3 regions of the Pseudovibrio sp. JE062 genome follow, and region 3 is predicted to be linked to each of the others. Evidence: riboswitches for the same ligand, from Rfam matches in the RefSeq annotation. Region 3 holds a riboswitch; each other region holds the start of a gene.
What was found. Region 3 has a riboswitch for cobalamin ahead of PJE062_RS05300 (energy-coupling factor ABC transporter permease). Riboswitches for the same ligand answer to the same signal wherever they lie in the genome.

Region 1 (5,347 bases), on a different contig from region 3:
CGGACATTGTTTGGGTTGGAAGACAGCTTTTGCAGCACAAGCAAAGCATGCAGGGTGTTGACGCCTCTTCCAGCTTCACCAGCGCTGCAAAGCTATAAGGGAACCGCTGTTGAGCGGTGGCAGACGCTTTGGAGCAAATGCCAAACGGCTCTTGAGGAGACAGGAACACTGAACCATGACGGTTTGATCCAATACGTTCCTCAGAAGGACAACTCATCAAAACTCAGTAGTGAGGTATGGACGGTTCAAAACTCTGAATTTTATTTGGAGATAGCTCATTTGAACTCTGCTCCAGACACTCCAAGAAGCAGCTGCCGCGTTGCACTCAAACCCGAGGAAGCTCCACTCAGCGCTGCAGATCAAGCCCTGATGTTGCAAGCATTTCTCGACATCCGCTCACGCCTTATCTGGGAAGGCACTCACGAGATAAACAATCCCGACAGCATCTATCCAATGCTCTCATTGGGGTTTGCGCCGAAGGAGAAGAGCCGCCGGGGATGTCCAATCATCCATGCCATGCACTCCGATCCTTCAGCTGGTTACATTGCGACGACTTCAGGAGAACAAGCTGGCAAAGGTTGCCAAGCACAGAACTGAATGTTGTTTGGACTTCTGTCGTTCCAGATCCCGGATCATCGCTTCGCTTGTCCGGGATGACGGTGGTGGGTGGTGAGGCTGTTGTGGGCGTTTCAATGCCGTCATCCCGCGCTTGATGCGGGATCCAGTGAATTGGGCGGTAGAGGGAGTGCTGCCCCTGATTTTTCAGGGAGTGGACGTGGTGTGGGTGGCACTGGTATTTTTAGGGAGGTGCTGACCTGCGGCGGGTGGTATGGCCGCAGACCAGCAGGGCACCGATTGGCGAGGATGCGGGGTGTATTTGCGTTTCGCCATTGGCACCGGAGCAAGAGGCACTAGTTTGTGCCATTTACCATTCACAGTGATGTTGCACGCGCTTTGCGTGGTCAGGGTTACCGATCACGTTGAGCGCATTGCACGATCAAGCCATTTCCTGAGCCAGTCCCTAACATGAGGCTGGCTCTTTTCTTTGCTGCTATGCCGTTTCCTCACTTGAACGCGATGGGCTTTGAGGATCGAGCGCGAGCAAAGGGCAGTACGGCTTAATCAGGAAGCGGAACTTTTGTGTTTATTGGCTGCGGATGAGCGACCCGCTCTAACATTCCGCAGCTTTTTTCCAGTGCTTCAAGGCGATCGCGGAAGGCGTGATGCAGAGTGAACAGGGCATCGCGCTCGCTGGAGTGCTGCATTCTCTCCGTCAGCACAAGGTGCTGAATATACGAGAGGTTTTGCAGATCCGAGACAGCGACGATGACTTCATCAATTTCATTTTGGAAAGTATTTGTGGCGCTACATGCGCATGCGGAGTCGTTCATTCTCAATCCCTCTGTCTTTAGGGTGTTGAACAACCACAGGACAGCAAGGCTTTCGACGGCCCGCTGGCGAGCGGGAGGTTCGAAACCTGTAAGACAGACAGGCGAGTTTATTCCCCCCCGAAGGAGGTGTTGTATTCACCGCCCTCCCGCTCATAGCAAAGGGTTTGCGCGCTACCTATAAAGCAGGCACAAAAAATCCGCCAGTGACGGGAGCGGTAACCGCTGTCTTAAAGGAGGTTTCGACGCCTCATGTATGAATGTGGAATGAAAACCAGAGGTTGTCAAACTGACAGTTTTTACAAGGATGTGGATGGCTGAGTTTGCGCGCATTTGGTGAGGCGGTTGAGCTGTGGTTTGGGTCTGTGCTCATGGCTCTGGATCCCGCATCGCGCTTCGCTTGTGCGGGATGACGGTGGGTGGGATGTGGCTGCTATCAACAGCGCGTCGGGTCTGTTTTCGAAAACTCTTGCAATTGGGGGCGGTAAAACTCAGTATGCGCGCTGATGGTTTCTGGGGAGCGAAAGGCCCCGGGATTAAAAGGGAACACGGTGCGGTGTAGCCAACAGGCGCCAATTCCGTGACTGCCCCCGCAACTGTAAGCGGTTAGCGAAGCCAAGCGTGCCACTGGAGAGATCCGGGAAGGCTGGCTGAGCACAGACCCGCGAGTCAGGAGACCTGCCATTATGTTTCACTTCAACCCGGGCGGGGCGTCCCGGAAGGAGGCCATAATGGTTGCATTGGCGCAAGCCTCTCACATATCCGGTTTCTATTTGCCCCCGCTGCAGCGCGGAGGGCGTTATGAGACCTTTTTCCTCACAAACTAAACTTTATCCCGGATCGTTTTGCGAGCCGCTGATGGTCTGCGCGCGCGTGCGCTTGACTTTTACTTCAGGATTCGACAATTGATGTAACGTTATAACGTTACATTTATGACTATGTAGCGTTTCACTCAGGTGGGGTGGTTGAATGCTGGATCCTGTTTCTTTTCATTTCAATGGCTTAGGCTGTCCGGTTGGCGCTGAGCGGCGCAAGGATGCTTTGTCATGAGCGCGGCTTCTGTATCCGTTTGCGAGGTTTCCTGGGCGCCGGAGCGTAAGAGCGCGCTTGTTCTGAAACCGCTGAGCTTTGAGTTGGCGGCGGGGCAAACCCTTGGTGTTGTTGGGGCAAACGGGGCTGGTAAGTCTACATTGCTGCGGCTGCTTTATCGGTTCAACAAGCCGATGAGCGGGCAGATTTGCATTGGCGGCGATGACATCTGGTCTCTTTCAGCTCGGGCGACAGCGCAGCGGGTAGCAGCAGTGCTGCAGGAACAGCCGACAGATTTTGCTCTCAGGGTGCGTGAGATTGTGGAGCTGGGGCGCACGCCCTATCGCAGCGGGCTGGCGGCTTCCGGTGAACATGACCGGCAGGTGGTGGATCGTGCGATCCATGCTTTGCAGCTGGATGGGCTGGCCGGACGGTTGTTCGGCACGCTTTCTGGCGGGGAACGGCAGCGGGTGATGGTGGCACGGGCTTTGGCGCAGGAGCCGGAGCTGCTCATCTTGGATGAGCCGACCAACCATCTGGATATTCGCCATCAGCTGGAAATTCTGAAGCTGATTGAAGAGCTGGATCTGACGATCATCACCAGTTTGCACGACCTGAACATGGCGGCGCAGGTGTGTGATCAGATCCTGCTGCTGGATCACGGGCAGATGCTGGGTTTCGGGGCTCCGGAGCAGATCCTCTCCCCTGCCCTTGTTTCGCAGGCGTTTCAGGTGCGGACCACGCGTGATCAGCTGATGGCCCGGCAACAATCCCTCCTTACTTTTGATCTTCACTCATAAGGACTGCTTTCATGAATAAACTTGGTTTGGCGCTGGCTGTAGCGCTGCTTTCTTCTTCTGCTGCCTTGGCAGAGGTTTCCGTACAAAGCTGTAGTCGCACCGTGAAGTTTGATGGCGTGCCGCAGCGGGCTGTTTCCAACGACTCCAACCTGACAGAGATGATGCTGGCGCTGGGGCTGCAGGACAACATGGTGGGCTACACCGGCGTTTCTGGCTGGAAGACGCTGGATGCAGAACTGACCGACAAGGTGGCTGTGTTGCCAGAACTCTCCCCGAAGTACCCAAGCAAGGAAGTGCTGATCGGCGCTGATGCTGACTTCTACTTCGCGGGCTGGAACTACGGCATGAAGGTTGGCGGCGAGGTGACGCCAGAAACACTAGAGCCGTTTGGCATCAAGGTTTACGAGTTGACCGAGAGCTGCATCCACCTTGGCGAGAAGCCTAAAGTTTCCATGGATGACATGTACAACGACCTTTTGAACCTTGGCCGCATCTTTGGTGTTGAGGCGCGGGCGGAAGCGCTGGTGCAGTCTTATCGTGATGAGCTGGTGAAGTTCAAAGCTGGCCTGAAGACCTCTGACACACCGCTGCGTGTGTTTGTTTATGACAGTGGTGAGGATTCTCCATTCACCGCCGGTCGTTATGCGATGCCGACTGCGATGATTGAAGCAGCCGGTGGCACCAACGTGCTGGACACATTGGAGAAGAGCTGGGCGCGCGTGAACTGGGAAGCTGTGGTTGAGGCGAACCCAGAGATGATCGTGATCGTCAACTATGGCGAGGTGACTGCTGAGCAGAAGCGTGAGTTCATGCTCAACAACCCAGCCTTTGCGGAGCTAGATGCGGTGAAGAATGACCGGTTCGTGACACTGGAGTATGCTGAGGCAACACCGGGACCACGGAACATCAAGGCGATCAAGAAGCTCGCTGCTGCGTTCTGGGGGAACTAACATGAGCGAAGGAACCGGCGTTGTCGTGGCCCCACCTGAGGGCCGTTCTCCTCATATGCTGCAGATCTGTTGCGTGGGATTGGCTGCGCTGGTTCTTTCGGTTTGCCTTGCTGTCTCCGTTGGCGCGGTTTCTGTATCCATGGAGACGGTTTGGGGTGTTCTTGTCAACAAACTGGTGCCGGGGTTGGTGGAGCCGAGCTGGTCGTTGGGCCGGGAGAACATTCTCTGGCAGATCCGCCTGCCCCGTGCGCTGCTGGCGATTATGGTTGGAGCGGGGCTTTCCATTGTAGGGGCCTGCCTGCAATCCGTAACCCGCAACCCGCTGGCTGACCCACATTTGATCGGCATTTCTGCTGGTGGTGCGTTTGGGGCGGTGTTGGCGCTGTTGCATACAGGGCTGTTTCTGGGCTTGCTTACGGTGCCGTTGCTGGCATTTCTTGGCTCTCTTGGAGCGACGCTGCTGGTGATTGGTGTTGCCAAGTTCACGAGCGCAACCAGCGCAGACCGGCTGGTGCTGACCGGTGTTGCGGTGAGCTTTGTGCTGATGGCGGGCGCGAACATTCTCATCTTTCTGGCGGACCCGCGGGCTACGCACACCGTGGTTTACTGGATGCTGGGCGGGTTAGGTCTGGCGCAGTGGACGCATCTTCTCTATCCGTTGGTGGTGCTGCTATTTTGCGGGACGTGGCTGTGGCTGCGGGCCGGGCATTTCAACGCCATGACCATTGGCGATGAGACTGCGACAACACTGGGTATCTCCGTTGCTTCCTTCCGGCTGGAGACCTTTGTGATCAGCGCTCTGATTACCGGGGTGATGGTGGCGTTTTCGGGCATGATCGGCTTTGTGGGGCTGATGGTGCCTCATATTGTGCGGTTGTTTGTGGGGGGGGACTATCGGCGCCTGATCCCGGTCTCGGCCTTGTTCGGGGCGATCTTTTTGCTGCTGGCGGATGTGGTTTCGCGCACGCTGATGAAGCCGGAGGACATGCCGATTGGCATCATCACCGGGCTTGTGGGCGGTATTTTCTTCATCTGGCTGCTGCGGGAAAAGCGCTAGTTTGCCGTTTTTCAGGGGCTCAGGCATCTCGCAATTGTTGTGATATTGGCCTGAGCTTGCCGTGATCGCGACACAGATTTTTCGCGTTAGACTCATACAAGGCCGCTCTGGCAGCATGGCAAA
Region 2 (5,347 bases), on a different contig from region 3:
TTGCGGTTAAGCAAGCCGTCCGTCATCACCGCATCTTTCAAAGCCACCCATTCCGCACGGGTTGGAATATGAATGCCGAACTTCTCAAAAAGAGCCACAACCCGCTCTGTGTCCGGAAGCCAATCCTTCTCAACGTATTTGTCGAAGAACGCTCCCGAAGCATATTGGCTGTCTTCAAACCCCTTGAAGCTAACACCACGTTCCCGAGCCATTGCATTTGAAGCGCGCAGGCAGTGATACAGCACGATGCAGAAGTAGATGTTTGTGAAGTCGATAGCTTCCGGACTGCCATAATGAATGAGTTCACGTGCCAGGAACCCATGCAGGTTCATCTGTCCAAGGCCGATGGCGTGGCTTTCATCATTGCCACGGCGCACAGATGGTACGGAGACGATAGCGCTCATTTCAGAAACAGCTGTTAACGCGCGGATTGCTGTTTCAACGGTCGAACCCAGATCTCCGCCATCCATAGCCCTTGCGATATTGAGGGAACCGAGATTGCAAGAGATGTCAGAGCCAAGGTGGGCATAGGACAAATCATCCTTGAAAGTGCTGGCCTCATTTACCTGCAAGATCTCTGAGCACAGGTTGGACATGTTAATGCGGCCAGCCACCGGATTAACCGCATTTGCAGTGTCTTCAAACAGAATGTATGGGTAGCCACTCTCAAACTGGATTTCTGCCAGCAACTGGAAGAACTCACGGGCCCGCATCTTCTTCTTGCGGATCTTCGGGTTATCGACCATCTCCCGGTATTTTTCTGTCACAGCGATTTCGGAGAATGGTATGCCGTAGACCTTCTCAACATCATGCGGCGAGAACAGGTACATTTCTTCGTTCTGTTTGGCGAGTTGGAAGGTGATGTCCGGAATAACCACGCCAAGAGACAAGGTCTTGATGCGGATCTTTTCATCTGCGTTTTCGCGTTTAGTGTCGAGGAAACTCAGAATATCCGGGTGGTGTGCATTCAGATAAACCGCACCAGCACCCTGGCGTGCGCCCAGTTGATTGGCATAACTGAAGCTGTCTTCCAGCAGCTTCATCACGGGACCCACACCTGAAGACTGGTTCTCAACGCCCTTAATCGGCGCGCCAGCTTCACGCAGATTGGTCAGCAACAAAGCTACACCGCCGCCACGCTTTGACAACTGCAAGGCAGAGTTGATGGAGCGACCAATGGACTCCATATTATCTTCCAGACGCAGCAAGAAACAGGAGATCAGCTCTCCGCGCTGTTTCTTACCTGCATTCAGAAAAGTCGGGGTCGCAGGCTGGAACCGATTGGAGATGATTTCATCCATCATCCGCATAGCCAGGTCTTCATCACCGCGAGACAGAGCCAGTGCGGTCATCACCACGCGGTCTTCATAACGCTCCAGATAGCGTTTGCCATCAAATGTCTTGAGTGCATAGCTGGTGTAGAACTTAAAAGCGCCAAGGAACGTTGGGAAGCGGAACTTGCGTTCATAAGCGGCCACAAAAATGGCCTTCACAAAAGCAAGGTCATATTGGTCCAGAACCTCTGCTTCATAGTAGTTCTCACGAACCAGATACGACAGTTTCTCTTCCAGAGAATGGAAGAACACCGTGTTCTGGTTCACATGTTCCAGAAAGTACTGACGCGCAGCCTGGCGGTCAGCGTCAAACTGAATTTTGCCCTCTGCGTCATAGAGGTTCAGCATGGCGTTCAGCGCATGGTAATCAAGACCCTGCTGGCCGCTGACCGGTTGCTCTAAGAGTGTTGTTTCCAAAATAGATCTAGCCCCTGACGAACCCGCACAATGTCTGTTTCCGTGCCAGCAAGTTCAAACTTATAAAGGCATGGGCAGTTGCATTTCGCGGCAATAATTGTGCCTGCATGGGCGAAGAACGCCCCAAAGTTTCGGTTACCGGAGGCGATGACGCCTCTCAGCAAGTTTCGATTGGCCGCATCATTCAAAAATCGGATCACCTGCTTGTGCACCGCCCCCCGCCCTTCGCCATCCGCATAAGTTGGCGAAATCAACACAAAGGGATGCGTCATCTGAGGCATAGGCTCAGAAGCACGATACGGTATGCGCTCTGCCGACAGGCCGAGGCATTCAACAAAGCGGTGGGTGTTTCCGGATGGGCTTGAGAAGTAGACCAGCCCGCTCACGAGATCAGGCGAGCGCGCTTATCTTATCTGGGCGAAAACCAGCCCAGTGTTGATCACCAGCAACCACAACAGGAACCTGGCGGTATCCAAGCTCCTGCACAGCAGCGAAAGCATCTGTGTCCTGAGAAAGGTCAATCACGTCGTAGGAGATTCCGGCACTGTCCAGCGCACGAGTGGTGGCGGTGCACTGCACGCAGGCAGGTTTGGAATATACGGTAATGCTCATGCTTCAAACCCCGTAGCATGGGCGAAGAAGCAAGGGATGAGAGACCAACGCTGCGTTGGAACGCAAATGTGCCCGCAACCCAAACAGGCCCTCCGCCCGTGGTTGTTAAAATGTCCCTTGGCAGGTCTCCTGACTTCACAGCTCTGGCACAGGCTCTCTACCTTCCCGGAACACGATCCAGTGGCATAAATGAGAGCCCGCTTGCTGCTTACAGTTGCGGGGGCAGTCCCGGAATCTCACCGGCTTCCCTCTTAGCTTGCGAGTCACCCCACAAGAACCAAGACAGCTCATATAGTGCATTTGCGTAGGAGGCGGTCAATATATAGAAGGCTATGCACAGCTTATTGTTGTGGAGCGTTGTCGTATCACAGGACGGACGCTCAACCTCAACAGTGACCTACTAAATGCAACCAATAACTATCCACTTACGAAGATTTCTTCTCTCTGGTTTTTGCTTCGGGCCGGAAACTGGTGCATATAGGAGGGGTAATTTTAGGGTCTGTTCTGTGTGTTGAGATTGGAATGTCGCGGTATCAAAAGCTTGATAAAAATGAACTTCTGAATGCTGCTGAGAGGGTTATTCAGAACCAGGGGGCTCACGCGCTTTCTATTGGCACAGTAGCAGCAGAAGCTGGGGTTTCTCGTGGTGGGATACAGTCTAACTTTGGCACGCGAGCTCAGCTGATTGATGCACTGTTTGACCGGTGGGATCAAGATCTTGAGCGCTATAAGCAAGAGGTACGTTCTCGCGCGCGCAGTGACATCAGCGATCTGGATGTTTTTCTTGCAGCCTCCCGGTTGCAGCACAAGCAACAACCTCAGCAGATGTCAGCCATGATGATTTTAACGATGCAAACACAGGCGCACCGTGAAGCTTCTCATGAATGGATGGCGGACAAACTGAGTCTGATACCTTCTGAAGACAAGCAAAAGCGCCTTGAACGTCTCCGCCTGCTTGTTAGCGAAGCGATGATTGTCATTCACTCGATGCAACTGACACCGCTTTCTGAAGATGATTGGGACGAGGTTTGGGATGATCTGGATGGAGTGTTCAGAAACGACACCCCATCCTAAAAGTTTCATCAGCTTGCCTTAAACAGCGACCTGCTCGTTTCGTTCAACATCAGCCGAAGCTGAGTGTTTGGGTGCAAACAGCAAGTAAATGTAAGGCAGCGTTATCAGTGTAAACATCGTACCGATCACCATACCTGCTACCAGAATAATCCCAATACTGTTGCGGGCTTCTGCACCCGGCCCTGTCACAAGAACCAGAGGAAAGTGACCTAAAACTGTCGCTGCTGTTGTCATGATAACAGGGCGCAGTCTCGTCTTTGCAGATTCAATGATCGCTGTTGTCAGATCCTTTCCTTGCTCGACAAGAACGTTTGCAAACTCAACAATCAAAATTGCGTTCTTAGCAACCAGCCCAACAAGTGTGATCACTCCAATTTGTGAGTAGATGTTCACCGAGGTGAACCCCAAAAAGGTAAACACAAGAGCTGCGGACAAAGCCAATGGCACAGAGCCAACAACAACAATGAGCGGAGTTCTGAAGCTGTTGAACTGCACGCTCAAGGCTAGATAGACAACCGCGATGGAAGCAAGAAGGACAAACATCAGACTATTGCCTTCCTGCTTAATCTGCCGGGATATGCCAGCGTAATCGAGAGAGTATCCAGCCGGGAGAATTTGCTTAGCTTTCTGCTCCATAAACTCCAGTGCTTGCGCTTTGGTGGTTCCCGGAACCACTGATCCGAGTATCCTGAAAGAACGTTGCTGGTTGAACTTCCCGAGTGTCCTTGGTGCCGCAGCAACTTCCAAAGAAGCAATGGAAGACAAAGGAATGTAAGTGCTTTCAGGCCCTTTGATCTGCAGGTTCATGATCTGATCAGGAGCTAGCCGGGCATCCTTCTCAACCATAGGCACAACAACATAAGCCTTACCATCCGCATCAAACCGGTTGAGATATTGATCCGACAGCATGAAAGACAACTGATCACTGACATCCTTCGAGGTTAGGCCCAAATCAGCTATTCTTGTGTGATTGAGTTTCAGCTTAACAAGCGGTCGATCAATTTTCAGATCAGTGTCAGCATACATAAACATGCCGCTTTGATAGGCTTCTCCAACAAGTTGGTAGCCATAGTTCAGCATGTTTTCATAGCTGTCAGGCCCTTTGATCACCAGCTCAACATCAAACTGACCCGCAGTTGGCAGCGAAGGCAACAGCAAAGGCAGCACTTTCAGACCCGAAACCTGAGAGAGTTCATAGAACAGACCCGGCAAAATCTCTTGCACGCTCTGTTCTCTTTCAAAGAAATCGGTAAGTTGGATGCCGCCAAAACCACCATTCGCTGTCAGAACCTGCCAGATTTCGCCCGCACCTTCTACACGCTTTCCAGCTTCAATTGCTGGTTTCAAGTTTTCGGAAACTGCAGGCAGAGTGCTTCCGGGAGGAGCCTGTACGATAAAGTTGATGTTCCCCTGATCTTCAATTGGTGCAAGCTCTTTGGCTGAAAACATGAAAAACGGGATCATGAGGAGAGCAAACACAAAACTGAAGGTCAGTATTTGCGCACGCCAGTTCAGAAACCGGATGAGCAAGTTGCCATAGGAGTTGCTTGTACGGGTGAACAGTCGGCCTACAAAGGCTGCAAAACGTGTTTCCTTGCCTTGCGGACTGGCCACATAGGCGCTCATAATTGGAGAAAGCGTAACAGCAAAAATGCCAGAAATGAGCACCGCAGCAGCAAGCGTAAAAGCAAACTCCCGGAACAGGCTCCCTGACAAGCCGGTAACAAAACCAATCGGCAGGAAGACACTTGCTAGTGTCAGCGTCATTGCGATGATCGGTGAAAACAGCTCCTTTGAGCTCTGCAGCGCGGCTTGAAACTTGGACAAGCCTTGCTGCCTATGCCGCGCAACATTCTCAACCACAACAATCGCATCATCCACCACAAGGCCGACGGAAAGGACAATTGCCA
Region 3 (5,347 bases):
GCGCAGGATCTGAAGAACGATAAATCCTTCGTTGAAGCAATCGAGCAAAAGCTCACCCATGCAGGCATTCAACCGGGCGAACGTCCGGCCTCAGATGTTTCTGCTCACCATTGGGAGTTTGCCAGCTACCGCAATGAACTCCGCAGTGATCGTGAAGGTGGTGTCGCTCAGACAGAGGCTTTGCGCCGGGAACCGGTTTTCGAACTTCTCACGATTTAAACCTCCCAACAAAAAAGGCCCGCAAATGCGGGCCTTAATTCTTTGTAGAAAGCAGTACTTAGCGGGTAAGTGGCTTGTACTTGATGCGGCGTGGGTCAGCAGCGTGTGCGCCCAGACGACGAACCTTATCTTTCTCGTAGTCTTCGAAGTTACCTTCAAACCACTCAACGTGGGAGTCACCTTCAAAAGCCAGCATGTGCGTTGCCAGACGGTCGAGGAACATACGATCGTGCGAGATAACCACGGCACAACCTGCATAGCTCTCCAGAGCGTCTTCCAGCGCAGCAAGGGTTTCGGTGTCAAGGTCGTTGGTCGGCTCATCGAGCAGCAGCACGTTAGCGCCAGACTTCAGAACCTTAGCAAGGTGCACGCGGTTACGCTGACCACCGGAAAGGTCGCCAACTTTCGCCTGCTGTCCTGCACCCTTAAAGTTGAAGGAAGAACAGTATGCGCGAGAGTTGATCTCTTTCTTGTCCAGGTAGATAACTTCAGCACCTTCAGAAATCTCTTCCCAAACAGTCTTGCTGTCATCCAACTTGTCGCGAGACTGATCTACGTAACCAAGATGCACGCGCTCACCAAGCTCAACCTTACCACTGTCAGGGGTTTCCTGACCGGTCAGCAGCTTGAAGAGGGTTGATTTACCAGCACCGTTTGGACCGATCACACCAACAATACCACCGCGTGGCAGCTTGAAGGACAGATCGTCAATCAGTAAGCGATCACCAAAGCCTTTGGATACATTCTCAACGTCGATCACGTTGTTACCAAGACGCTCACCAACCGGGATCATGATCTGCTCAATGGTAGGCATACGCTCTTCCTGAGCAGCCAGCAGGTCGTCATAAGCCTTAATACGGGCTTTAGACTTGGTCTGGCGGCCTTTCGGAGACATACCCATCCACTCTTTTTCGCGCTTGATCGCACGAGAGCGAGCCATGTTCTCACGGCCTTCCTGCTCCATACGCTTGGTCTTTTTCTCAAGGTATGTAGTGTAGTTGCCCTCATATGGAATGCCCTGACCGCGGTCGAGCTCCAGAATCCAGCCAGTCACGTTATCAAGGAAGTAGCGATCGTGGGTGATGATCAGTACAGAGCCCTTGAACTCGCGCAGGTGGCGCTCCAGCCAGTGAACGGTTTCAGCGTCCAGGTGGTTGGTTGGTTCGTCGAGCAGCAGCAGATCTGGCTCGGAAAGCAGAAGCTTACAAAGCGCAACGCGGCGGCGCTCACCACCGGAAAGGTTGGTCACAGGGCTGTCAGATGGAGGACAGCGAAGCGCTTCCATTGCCATCTCAACCTGGCTTTCCAGGTTCCACAGATCCTGAGCGTCGATCTCGTCCTGAAGCTGAGCACCTTCCTCGGCAGTTTCATCCGAGTAGTTCATCATCAGCTCATTGTAACGGTCCAGCTTTGCTTGCTTGTGCGCAACGCCTTCCATTACGTTTTCAAAGACGGTCTTGTCCGGGTCCAGATGAGGTTCCTGCGGCAGGTAACCAACCTTGGCACCTTCAGCAGCCCAGGCTTCACCGGTGTACTCTTTATCCAGACCAGCCATGATCTTCAAAAGAGTGGACTTACCTGCACCGTTAGGACCAAGGATACCGATTTTCGCATCCGGGTAGAAAGACAGGTGAATGTTGTCGAGTACTTTTTTAGCACCGTAGGCCTTGGAGACCCCGTGCATGTGATAGATGAACTGGCGCGCCATGGACTGCCTGCATCTCCTGATCTGTGTAAACTAAGAATTCTCTGGGAAGCACTCATAGTGGAAGCTGCGCTCCGGGGCAATCCATAACACTCTAGGCAGAATGAAAACTGCTCAATTTCCTAGCTTTTTGATTTGGGCCTCAAGCTGAGAGACTAAACCAGAATTAAACTAAGGAAGTTGCTTAGCACTTTGCTGGCTCTAGTCATCATCACTTCCAAATCTAAAATTTGGGAACTTCTTCTCCAAGGCTGGCCCGAGAAGCGACCACCATGTCAGTTTAACAAAGACAAAAGCAGTTATCGCGACAGCAAACCAAACACCACTTTTCTGCTGAGCGATAGAAATAAAATGACCACCAATAATTAGCGTCAGAAGAAACAGCAGGATTGAAAGAAATAAGTTTACTTCGACAAAAAAACGAAGGCCTTTCCAGAAGGCAGCTAAGCATTTCCGAAGCACGAACCAGTTCACCTCTTCCAACAGACAAAGCCCCTGTAGTCTAAGTGAGAAGCTGGAACCAAACACCTCTGATAAATAGTTAGAATGAAAAAACAGCCGTAGAACACGGCTGTTTTCTAAGTCGATAAAAGAAACCTGTCTAAGCTATCTTCAGCTGCGGAACCACGGTAAGATTCCGAACCACAGCATTGTCTTCAATAGCCTTCAGCCCCTTCACAGCAAGGAAGGTCACAACCGGCTCAAACACAACAATTGCCAGATAAGACAAAGCAAACTGCGCCCATGCTGTAAATGGTGTTGCCACTTCGCCAATCATCAGCCAGAAGCCAACCATGCCAGTCACACCAGCATAGTACATAGCATCCAGCTTCAGGATCTGAGCAAAACTCAGACGTTTGGTCAGGTCTTTGTCGAATAGCTGCTTACCACCCAGATAATGAACGGAAACCAACGGCAGCATCAAAGACAGGCTATTGACGCCAAGATGGTACATGTCCTGCGGATCAAAAGCGAGTGCCTGAAACAACAACCCGACTGCAAACCCTAGCAGAACAGGCGTAAAGCCGAGTGTCAGATACATCGCCATCGCCCCAATAAAATGAAGCTCGGATGGCCCGACAGACATATGGAAACTCTGCATGAATATGGAGAAGAAACCAGCAGCCAATAAAGTTTTCAGCGGAGTAAGCGGCTCTTTCAGAAATTCAGAGATCTGCTCTTTGCAGCCCCAAACAAAAACGCCGACGGCACCTGCATTGGCAGCAATAACCTTGGCCGCAGAAACGTAACCCGGTTCAATATGCATTTAATATGCTCCTCTTCGCACCCACCGTGCGGTTTGAGTTTATGTTGTGTCGGGCAGGTTTCCTGGCTCATGGCTTTTGCATCACTCGCCTTCCCAGAGATCATCTCCAGTGGCTTTTATGAGGAACGCACCACGTAACAGTTGCGGGGGCAGCTGCGGCTCGGGCCCATCTTTGGTCATCCCTACCGCATTCCCTTTTCATCCAAGAAGCTTGGCTTCTATAGAACCCAACAGCCGGAATATCGTAAATTCCAGGAGAAGACACAACTAGAAATAAGAGGAGGTTGGGAAAACGCTCAACTCCTGAGGTTTCTACTCAGAAGAAGCCACTGCAAGCTGCAGGCAAAAAAAGAGGCGTGTACCCGGTGGTACACGCCTTTAAGAAAGTTGACACTCCCCCATCCGAGTGCCAGCCGAAGCTGCATTTAGAGATATCAGAGTGCCCCATCCCTTCATTGATCTTCATCAAAATAAATAAAATTACTTCTGAAACTGCAGAAATTATTCATTGTTACAAAACTAGTCAGTCCTTCAATCGATTAAAACTAGAACAACTCAAATATATCTCTGAGAGACCTCAACGAAAGTCTCAGTATTTTCTACTAATTCTTACTCAGGCTGGTCACAGAGGGAGCCTGCCACGAAAACTTCCTGAGCCAATGTCTCTCTGGTGAAATCACAAAGCTCCAAGAATCAACCTTTCCGAAGACCTTATCTGGAGTTGTGCCGGAGGCTTCTTGTGCCCCACTCTGGCCAGACGCAATCTGAATTTTCAAAGTGCCTTCACCCTTCCCTGCCAGCTTCAACAATCCCAGATCTGTCTGAGTGCGACCCAGAAAGACTGTGGGGGCTGCGCCAATCCGATCCCAGATCACACGCGCCAACTCCAAAGACGGGGCTTCACTGGAGATCGCTGACACTTCAATAACCCTGAAACGCGGCAGACCATAGTTCAGCTCCACCATGGTGCGATCCACTTCATGATCACCGAAGCTCAGCACCCAGATTTCGAAGTGATGTTCTTTCAGGAAACCCACCAGTTCCTTCAAAGGCTGATAGGCGAACTCCCGATACTTGGCACCAACTGCTTTCGGCCCGTTGAGAGACAAATGAGCCCGCACGCTTTCGCTGTAGTCAGCGAAACTGCCAAGATCTCCGTCAGCATTGGGTGGTACGACCTTATTGTCAGCGCTCTGTACAGCGGTACTCCACAATGCCCCATCGCCCACAAGCACTGCAACTCGGTCTTCCAGCGCCACAAATTCCGGGCTTTCCGTCCGTCCCATGCGCTCAATGCTCTCGATAATCCCGTGGCGTGCTGTGGTGGAACTCCAGCTCGGCAGGATGTTATCCCGTTCACCACCGGTTGGCTGCATGACTGAAACTGCGGAGTATAAAAACAAGCTGGACCACTGCATCGCTCAAGATCACCCAGAAGCTGTTCAAGCAAGATGGAGACCTACAATGCACATCAATTGCCCATAAAAAATGAACTAAATACAGTTGTGAAAAGAGAAGAGAATCATGATTGACGGGCGGAATCTCTTTTCTCTCAACTTGAAGACAAATACGAGTATTCACGTATATAAGTAATTTCAATCACCGAAACTTTTACTTACAATTTTCATCAATTTGCTTTGAAGGCGTCAGATAAACGTCATATACGCCTCTCTTTTCGAAACTTTTTAGGATGAAACCCTCAACTCCCTAGAATTCTTAATAAATGCGCAACAATTTCAAACAATTATGCCCAAGAATTTCTTGGGGTACCCAAATGCATTTCCGAGCCCTTTTACTTCCAGTATTGCTCTTACTTACGCTGATTGGTTTATCGTTACACTTCATGTCGGTGTCTTCGTATGCGTCAATATTTGATCCAGCGAACACCAGCCTTCAAGGCTCGTTAAATCAGGCAGAACTACTGACACAGCAGCAGAACCTATGGACCATATTGTCCGTGGGATTGTTTGCGCTTGGTGTTCTTGGAATACTTGTCGTGTATTCCAGCCTGTTCATTCAGGAACGTATGCGGGCGTCCCGCTTCTTCAACCGCGCATTGCTTCTGATCATAATCAGCTCTGCTGCATGCCTGTTGATTGACACCACCTTGAACCTGCCGGATGTCACAGCGCAGCTGACCCTTTGGCAGTCAGAGG

Region 1: linked by a shared signal. The riboswitch ahead of PJE062_RS08265 (ABC transporter ATP-binding protein) and the one ahead of PJE062_RS05300 (energy-coupling factor ABC transporter permease) in region 3 are both predicted to bind cobalamin.
Region 2: linked by a shared signal. The riboswitch ahead of nrdH (glutaredoxin-like protein NrdH) and the one ahead of PJE062_RS05300 (energy-coupling factor ABC transporter permease) in region 3 are both predicted to bind cobalamin.

What each region holds. Positions count from the first base shown of each region.
Region 1 is NZ_DS996807.1:158,082-163,428, reverse strand. Features, by position in the region: gene PJE062_RS08275 (hypothetical protein) at 1-597, shown strand, start outside; gene PJE062_RS08270 (hypothetical protein) at 1,119-1,391, opposite strand; cobalamin riboswitch at 1,879-2,089, shown strand; gene PJE062_RS08265 (ABC transporter ATP-binding protein) at 2,435-3,217, shown strand; gene PJE062_RS08260 (ABC transporter substrate-binding protein) at 3,229-4,167, shown strand; gene PJE062_RS08255 (iron ABC transporter permease) at 4,223-5,224, shown strand.
Region 2 is NZ_DS996808.1:5,165-10,511, reverse strand. Features, by position in the region: gene nrdE (class 1b ribonucleoside-diphosphate reductase subunit alpha) at 1-1,751, opposite strand, end outside; gene nrdI (class Ib ribonucleoside-diphosphate reductase assembly flavoprotein NrdI) at 1,733-2,137, opposite strand; gene nrdH (glutaredoxin-like protein NrdH) at 2,142-2,363, opposite strand; cobalamin riboswitch at 2,465-2,660, opposite strand; gene PJE062_RS10130 (TetR/AcrR family transcriptional regulator) at 2,886-3,437, shown strand; gene PJE062_RS10125 (efflux RND transporter permease subunit) at 3,456-5,347, opposite strand, start outside.
Region 3 is NZ_DS996806.1:194,713-200,059, reverse strand. Features, by position in the region: gene PJE062_RS05315 (VirA protein) at 1-219, shown strand, start outside; gene ettA (energy-dependent translational throttle protein EttA) at 278-1,927, opposite strand; gene PJE062_RS05305 (hypothetical protein) at 2,126-2,407, opposite strand; gene PJE062_RS05300 (energy-coupling factor ABC transporter permease) at 2,526-3,191, opposite strand; cobalamin riboswitch at 3,226-3,437, opposite strand; gene PJE062_RS05295 (hypothetical protein) at 3,794-4,609, opposite strand; gene PJE062_RS05290 (bifunctional diguanylate cyclase/phosphodiesterase) at 5,035-5,347, shown strand, end outside.